DNA from 3 places in the Herbaspirillum sp. SJZ099 genome. Region 2 is predicted to be linked to each of the others. Evidence: predicted binding sites of a transcription regulator. Region 2 holds the regulator's gene; each other region holds the start of a gene.
What was found. Region 2 encodes FliA, which starts transcription of late flagellar genes. Its sites were predicted from a motif close to CTAAAGTTTNNNNNNNNNNNGCCGNTA; they were not measured.

Region 1 (2,265 bases), on a different contig from region 2:
CAAGGTCTGGCGGCGCGTGACGACGTCGTTCTCGCCCTTGCGCAACTGGCCGTCCTGGCGGGTCAGGTCCTTGCCGCCGCCGGGCAGCACGGTATTGGCGTCGCCGCTGCCGGAGCCGCCGGCCATGGCCACCTTGAGCGGGGTCTTGAAGTATTCGGCAATACCGTTGAGATCGCCCTTGGCGGTCGAACCCAGTAGCCACATCAGCAGGAAGAACGCCATCATCGCGGTCACGAAGTCGGCGTATGCGATCTTCCAGGCGCCGCCATGGTGGCCGCCGCCCCCCTTCTTGATCCGTTTTACGATAATGGGACGTAGCCCTTCGTCGGCCATGTCTCTACTCCTGCTCGGTGCTGGTGGTTGCTGTCAAAATCGATGGTCGCCGGTTCGGTTCGCCTTACTTGCTGCGCGCCTGCTTCACGTGCTCTTCCAGCTCGAGGAAGGTCGGGCGTTCGGTCGAGAACAGGACCTTGCGGCCGAATTCGATCGAAAGCGCCGGTGCATACCCGTTCAGGCTGGCCAGCAAGGTGACCTTGACGCATTGGAAGATCTTGGTCGACTCGTGCAGCTTTTGTTCCAGCAGGCTCGCCAACGGCCCCACGAAACCGTATGCCAGCAAAATACCGAGGAAGGTGCCGACCAGCGCGTGCGCAATCAGCATACCCAGCTCGGAAGGCGGGATGCCCACCGATTCCATGGTGTGCACCACGCCCATCACCGCCGCCACGATACCGAAAGCCGGCATGCCGTCGCCCAGCTTGGCGATGCAATGCACCGGGATTTCGCCTTCGTGGTGGTGCGTTTCGATTTCGTTGTCCATCAGGTTTTCGATCTGGAACGCGTCCATGTTGCCCGACACCATCAGGCGCAGGTAGTCGGTCATGAATTCGATCAGGTGATGGTCGGCCAGTACGCCCGGGTACTTGCTGAAGATCGGGCTGTTCTCGGGCTCTTCGATGTCGCCTTCGATCGACATCAGGCCTTCCTTGCGCGACTTGGTCAGGATTTCGAACAGCAGCGCCATCAATTCCATGTACAGCGCCTTGGTGTACTTCGATCCCTTCAGGACCGACGGCAACGCCTTGAGCGTGGCCTTGATGGCCTTGCTGCTGTTGCCGACCAGGAACGCGCCGCCGGCCGCGCCGCCGATCATGAGCAGTTCGACTGGCTGAAACAGCGCCCCCAAGTGGCCGCCAGCAAGGGCAAATCCGCCGAAGACGGACGCCATGACAACGACATATCCAATGATGACTAGCAAGTGCCTACTCCCGTCCCGGTGGCGTTGAGTGTATTTTCACGTTCGTCAGATTACATGTATTCCATTCAAGCAAATGGGGGAATACATATCCGAAAAACGTCCTTCCTTTTCGATTACGGCTGAAAACGGGGAAACTTAATACGTTTCGTCTCGCCTTATTTCGGAAGCCGCCCTCTTTCCGCTAGCGCGCGGCCGGCGATATGCGCCATCCATGCAGCGCCGGCCCGCCTCCGGCCGGTTGCACCACGATGTCCGGCGGCGCTCCCGGGATATGGAACTCATAACTGAGCAACAAGGATCCGGGACGCATTTCCGCCGACGCCTTCTGCCACAGCGCGACCATGGCGGCCGGCGACAGATAGGCGAACACGACGTCGTAGTCGGCAAAATCGAGCAGCAGGTAGTCGCCCCTGATAAAACGACAATGGTTGCCCGCCAGGGCGGCGCGTACACGGCTGACCAGCCATGGCAAGGGAGCGATTTCGATACCGGTGAATTCGCTGTCCGGCCGGCGCCGCGAGAGATTGAGCACGGCGCCGCCCAACCCGCTGCCGATATCCATGAAGCGGATCGGGCGTCCGGCCGGCAACAGCCCGGCCACCGCATCCCATGCCGCAAGGCCGGAAGGATAGAACGGCACCTGGCTGCGGAAGGTCGACCAGAACAACACCAGCATGAACAGGAAGATGGCCAGGAACAGCCAGGAAGGAAGATGCAAGTGCGCCACGCCCTGTGCGGCTGCAGGGAACACCAGCAGGATGAACCACCACCAGGCCGCCATGCGCCGCAGCCGCGCCAGCAGCGCACCAATCAAGCCATGCAGCAATGATGTCTGGAAAGGGGAAAATGGCGCAAGGCCGGCGCGCTGGGCAATCACGTCCAGCACATTGGCGCTGACCAAGCCAATGCAAAAGAAGAACAACGCCTGGATAGCCGGAGTCTGCAGCAAAGGCTTGCGGCGCGCTCCGGAATCATTCTGGTCTGCGGGCATCTATGCAAACGGGCTC
Region 2 (2,265 bases):
TTGAGCAGGCCGAAATCACGCTGGTCAACGGCGTATTGGCGGAGGATGACTCGTTTCCGGTATCGACCATGGAAATGGGGGAGATCGTCATCCAGCTCTCCACCAGCGCATCGTCGATCAAGGCCGCCTATGTGCTTTTGAAGAGCTTGACCGACAGGATCGGGCGCCGTCCGTTCAGCCTCATCATCAACGATGCGACCGAAGCGGAAGCGCAGACCGTCTATGCCAACATGGCGCAGGCGGCCAGTCGTTACCTGGCGGCGCAATTGAATTTCCTCGGATCGGTTCCGGCTGACGATCATATCCGGCGCGCCTGCGGGCAAGGCAGGGCGGTGATGGACGTGTTCCCGTTCGCGGGCGCGTCGATCGCCTTCCATCGCTTGGCCAAGCAACTGGCAGGGCAGGATGCGGCAAAAAGCGCTTACGGCATGGCAACCGACGGTGCAAGTCTCGGAGTGTGACGTGCATGTATAACGTCAAGGGAAAAACAGGCAAGAACGATTTGCTGGAGCTGCATGCGCCGCTGGTCAAGAAGCTGGCGCATCAGCTCAAGGCGAAGTTGCCCCCTAGCGTCGAGGTGGACGACCTGATCCAGGCCGGCATGATAGGCCTGCTGGACGCGGTCAACCGTTATGAGGAAACGCACGGCGCACAGTTCGAGACCTATGCCGTGCAGCGCATCCGCGGCGCCATGCTGGACGAGTTGCGCAGCAGCGACTGGCTGCCGCGCAGCATCCGCCAGAACGCGCGCAAGGTGGAAGATGCGATGCAGGCGCTGCTGCAGAAACTGGGGCGCCAACCGCAAGAGAACGAAGTGGCGCAGCACATGAAGCTCAGCCTGGCCGAATATCAGGCCATGCTCACCGATTGCGGCGGCCACCAGTTGATCTACTATGAAGACTTCCACGATGACGACAGCGGCCATGAGCATTTCCTCGATCGCTACCAATCGGCCGAAACCGACAATCCGCTGCAGAACCTGATCAACGGGGGCTTTCGCGAGGCCGTGGTCGAGTCGATCCGGGCCTTGCCGGAGCGCGAGCAAATCCTGATGGGTTTGTATTACGAGCAGGAGATGAACCTCAAGGAAATTGGCGCCGTCATGGGCGTGTCCGAATCGCGCGTATGCCAGCTGCACAGCCAGGCGATATCGCGCATGCGTTCCTACCTGCGCGAGCATGCCTGGTCCGGGGTGGCCTGAATCCCGCTGCTGATGCGCCCCATGGCGTGGTCAGGGCACGGCAATCACAGAAAAACGGCATGTACTACCGTAACGCCGCTTAGTTAAGGCAAACTCTCTCGCGCAATCATCAAGAGTCCGTTCGGGCTGAGTAGGCCCGCCAGGGCCGTATCGAAGCCAGCATGCCGGCGTCAGCGGGTCTTGCCTGCCCTTCGATACGCTGCTACGCAGCTACTCAGGGCGAACGGAGTCTGAACTCCACAAACAAAAATGCCGTTCAGCGCTTAACTGAACGGCATTACGGTATGCACCGGGCTTTTTTATATGGCTTGCGCCGATTCCCGGTCGAGGAACCTGCGGTCGGATTTACACCACGCCAAGGCGGCGGCCGACCGATTTGATGCTGCTTTGGCCATCCGGGCCATAGAAGTTGCCCGCGTTGGACTTGCCTTGCAGGATGGTCAGCGCGCTTTGGTTGATCGACAGTTTCTTGCCGATCAGGAGGCCGTTGACGCGGTTCAGTTCCTTGGCGTCTTGCGCCAGGTCGAACAGGGCAGCCCAGATTTCCTTGTCGTCATCCGAACCTTGTTCATTCATCCACTGTTGCATGCCGCTTTCATCGTCGGCATAGCCAAGGCTGGCCAGGAGCTGGTGGCGCTGGCCGGCGAGGGTGGTCATTTCGGCAACGATGGTGGCCTTTTCGCCGATGAGGTCGGTCATGCCTTCGGACGCGGTCTCGGAGAGCAATGCTTGCTCCTGGCGCAGTTTTTCAACCAGCCGGGCCAGCGCCGTTTTTTCCTGTGTCAGGCTGTGTGCCGGGTTGCTCATGGTCTGTGATGGTTCGTGCGAATCCGGGTTAGGCCTTGCGCGCGTTGATCAGCGTCTGGACGGTATCGAACAGGCCGCTGGCGACCTTGTCCGGGTCGACCTGGAAAGTGCCGTTGGCGATGGCCGCCTTGATTTCCGCGACCTTCTTGGCATCGAAGCTGCCGTTGGCCTTGGTTTCCAGCGACTGGTAAGTGGCCGACAGGCGCACGTTGTCCGAGGCGGCGGCCGTCGAGGCTGCGCTGTTGCCGGTTTGCGCG
Region 3 (2,265 bases), on a different contig from region 2:
ACTCCCAACTGGCAAAACCGACTTCGCGCGCCAGCGTATGCAGCACATGCTTGAGTTGCAGGCTGCGGCGCAAGGGGTGGAGTTCGGCCACGGAAATTTCCGGCGTCACCTGCATGGCGACAATGCGCCGCAGGACGGGCAATGCCTCGCTGCTGCGCTCGGAATGCGCGGCGCGCAGCAGCCGCTTGGCATAGCGGCGCAGGAAATCGCTGTTGGCGAGGCTGCGGCCGAAGCCGGGTTCGACGATATGAATGGCGTGGGGGAATTGGGTAGACCACATTACGTTTGTTCCTTTCAAGCGTCGTCTCCCGCCACGACTATCAAGGTTCAACGTCTGTGTTCAAGAACCTGGGCAGGTTCCAAGAAGGGTACTTCCGCAGACGGCAGGTGCATCGGCTTTCGCGGGACTGGGCGCCCTGCCGCGCCCGTGGCCGCATTCTATCCGCAGCGGAGCAGGTCTGCCAAGCCGGCGGTGGCGGCGATGCGACAGCCGTGCCGGTACAGCGTCAACATTGGCGGGGCTGGCGCTTTCGGGCATGATCGCAAAAGCGCCCAGCCTCGCCTGGGACGCGCCCCATAACGAAAAAGGAGAACCCCTTGCAAACGCTCGCCACCGCCCTGCTCATCCTGATCGCCATCGAGCATGTCTGGATCCTGGTGCTGGAGATGTTCCTGTGGACCAAACCCATCGGCCTGAAGACGTTCGGCCAGTCGAAACAAGCCGCCGAGGCTTCGCGGGTGCTGGCCGCCAACCAGGGCCTGTACAACGGCTTCCTGGCCGCCGGCCTGTTGTGGGGAGTCGCCGCGGGCGAACGTCCGGTGCAGTTGTTCTTCGTCGCCTGCGTACTGCTCGCCGGCATCTACGGCGGGCTCACCGCGAAACGCTCCATCCTTTATGTCCAGGCCTTGCCGGCCCTGCTAGCCTTGCTCGCCCTGCTGGCCGCACGATGACCTGCGCCCCCTGCGACAGCGGCGGCCGGAATTTCCCCGGATAAAGTTTTCGGCCGATCTGGCCGATAATCACTATTCAAGCTTGCTTTCTCACAAAACCGTGAAGAAATGACAACCTCCGGCTGCGCCTGCGATGCCGGCGCGACCACCTCAAACACGCTCGGGGAAGGGCAATGAAACAGATCAAACTCAACCTCAAGGACGAGGTATACGAATCGCTGCAACGCGATTACAAGAACTTTGTTCGCCTGTCGACGAAAATCGATTCAGGCTTCGTCTCCCCGACATTCGACGGTTTCTTGCTGGCCAAGGTCTCGGAAAATCCTCACTTCCTGACCGAGGACGGCGTCCAGCACCTGATGCTCTCGGGCCAGTACGCCTGGGCCAAGCGCGCGCTGGACAAGGATTTTCCGGATGTGGTGGAGATCCTGATCTCGCAGGCCTCCAACTACGGCTTTTACATCGCGGTGCGCCATGACTGGAGCACGGACGACCTGCTGGCCGCTTCCAAGGCCTGGGCAGCCTCCATCGTCAAGCAAGCCAAGGGCGACGAATCGCAGATCGATATCCTGGCCGCGCAGATCAAGAATTCGGTGACCAACATCACCGTGGTGCAGGAAAAACTGAAAACCCCCGCTTCGCAACTGGCGCACGCATTGGTGCAGGAACTGCGCGAAACGCACATCGCCATCGAGCATGCCTCCGGCGCGGTGGCGCGTGAAAAGCTGGGGGCGCTGCGCAGCCTGCTGCGGCTGGGACGCGCCTACGGCAATGTGTCGGAAAAGGCGGAGCAGGAGATGATCGAGCGCCTGAGGGCGCAGAAGCCCTGGCTATTCACGGAAGGGCCGAAGGGGTTCTGGGGCCATGTCGCCGCATGGTGGCGCGGCGTGTGATGGATTAATGCAATCAACGCCAACAAGGCCTGCCGGCGCACGTCCGGCAGGCCTTGTTTGTCTGGCGCCTGTTCACGCGCCGGCGTCAACCTCGCGCATCAGCCTGATGTCGCCATACCAGGCTTCCACCTTTTGCCCGGTGTTATCGGTATCGGTGAGCACGCCCACGCCGATCAGCCGTCCCGGCTTTTCGCCGAACGCCTTTTCGTAATCCTCCACCACATTGCGCTTGTATTCCACCCATTGCCCGACATTGACCGGGCCGCTTTCGGCCACCAGCATCTGGATGCGCCCGGTGCGGGAATTGGCGATCACGCTGCCTGCCGGCGCCTTGTTTTCCCAGATGTACATCAGCGTGGCATAAGGCAGCTCGTGGCCGGTCAGCAGCTTGGCCGTGTCGAACAGGATGGTGTCCATCAAC

Region 1: the regulator FliA is predicted to act here: its motif matches at 1,372-1,398, upstream of motA (flagellar motor stator protein MotA).
Region 3: the regulator FliA is predicted to act here: its motif matches at 993-1,019, upstream of FB597_RS18595 (DUF4088 family protein).

Annotation. Positions count from the first base shown of each region.
Region 1 is NZ_VIUO01000001.1:695,724-697,988, reverse strand. It holds gene motB (flagellar motor protein MotB) at 1-333, opposite strand, end outside; gene motA (flagellar motor stator protein MotA) at 398-1,258, opposite strand; gene FB597_RS03045 (class I SAM-dependent methyltransferase) at 1,440-2,249, opposite strand.
Region 2 is NZ_VIUO01000006.1:213,774-216,038, reverse strand. It holds gene FB597_RS14760 (MinD/ParA family protein) at 1-461, shown strand, start outside; gene FB597_RS14755 (RNA polymerase sigma factor FliA) at 467-1,201, shown strand; gene FB597_RS14750 (flagella synthesis protein FlgN) at 1,547-2,008, opposite strand; gene flgM (flagellar biosynthesis anti-sigma factor FlgM) at 2,037-2,265, opposite strand, start outside.
Region 3 is NZ_VIUO01000012.1:14,012-16,276, reverse strand. It holds gene FB597_RS18605 (hypothetical protein) at 1-280, opposite strand, end outside; gene FB597_RS18600 (DUF1304 domain-containing protein) at 598-951, shown strand; gene FB597_RS18595 (DUF4088 family protein) at 1,125-1,844, shown strand; gene FB597_RS18590 (DUF3047 domain-containing protein) at 1,917-2,265, opposite strand, start outside.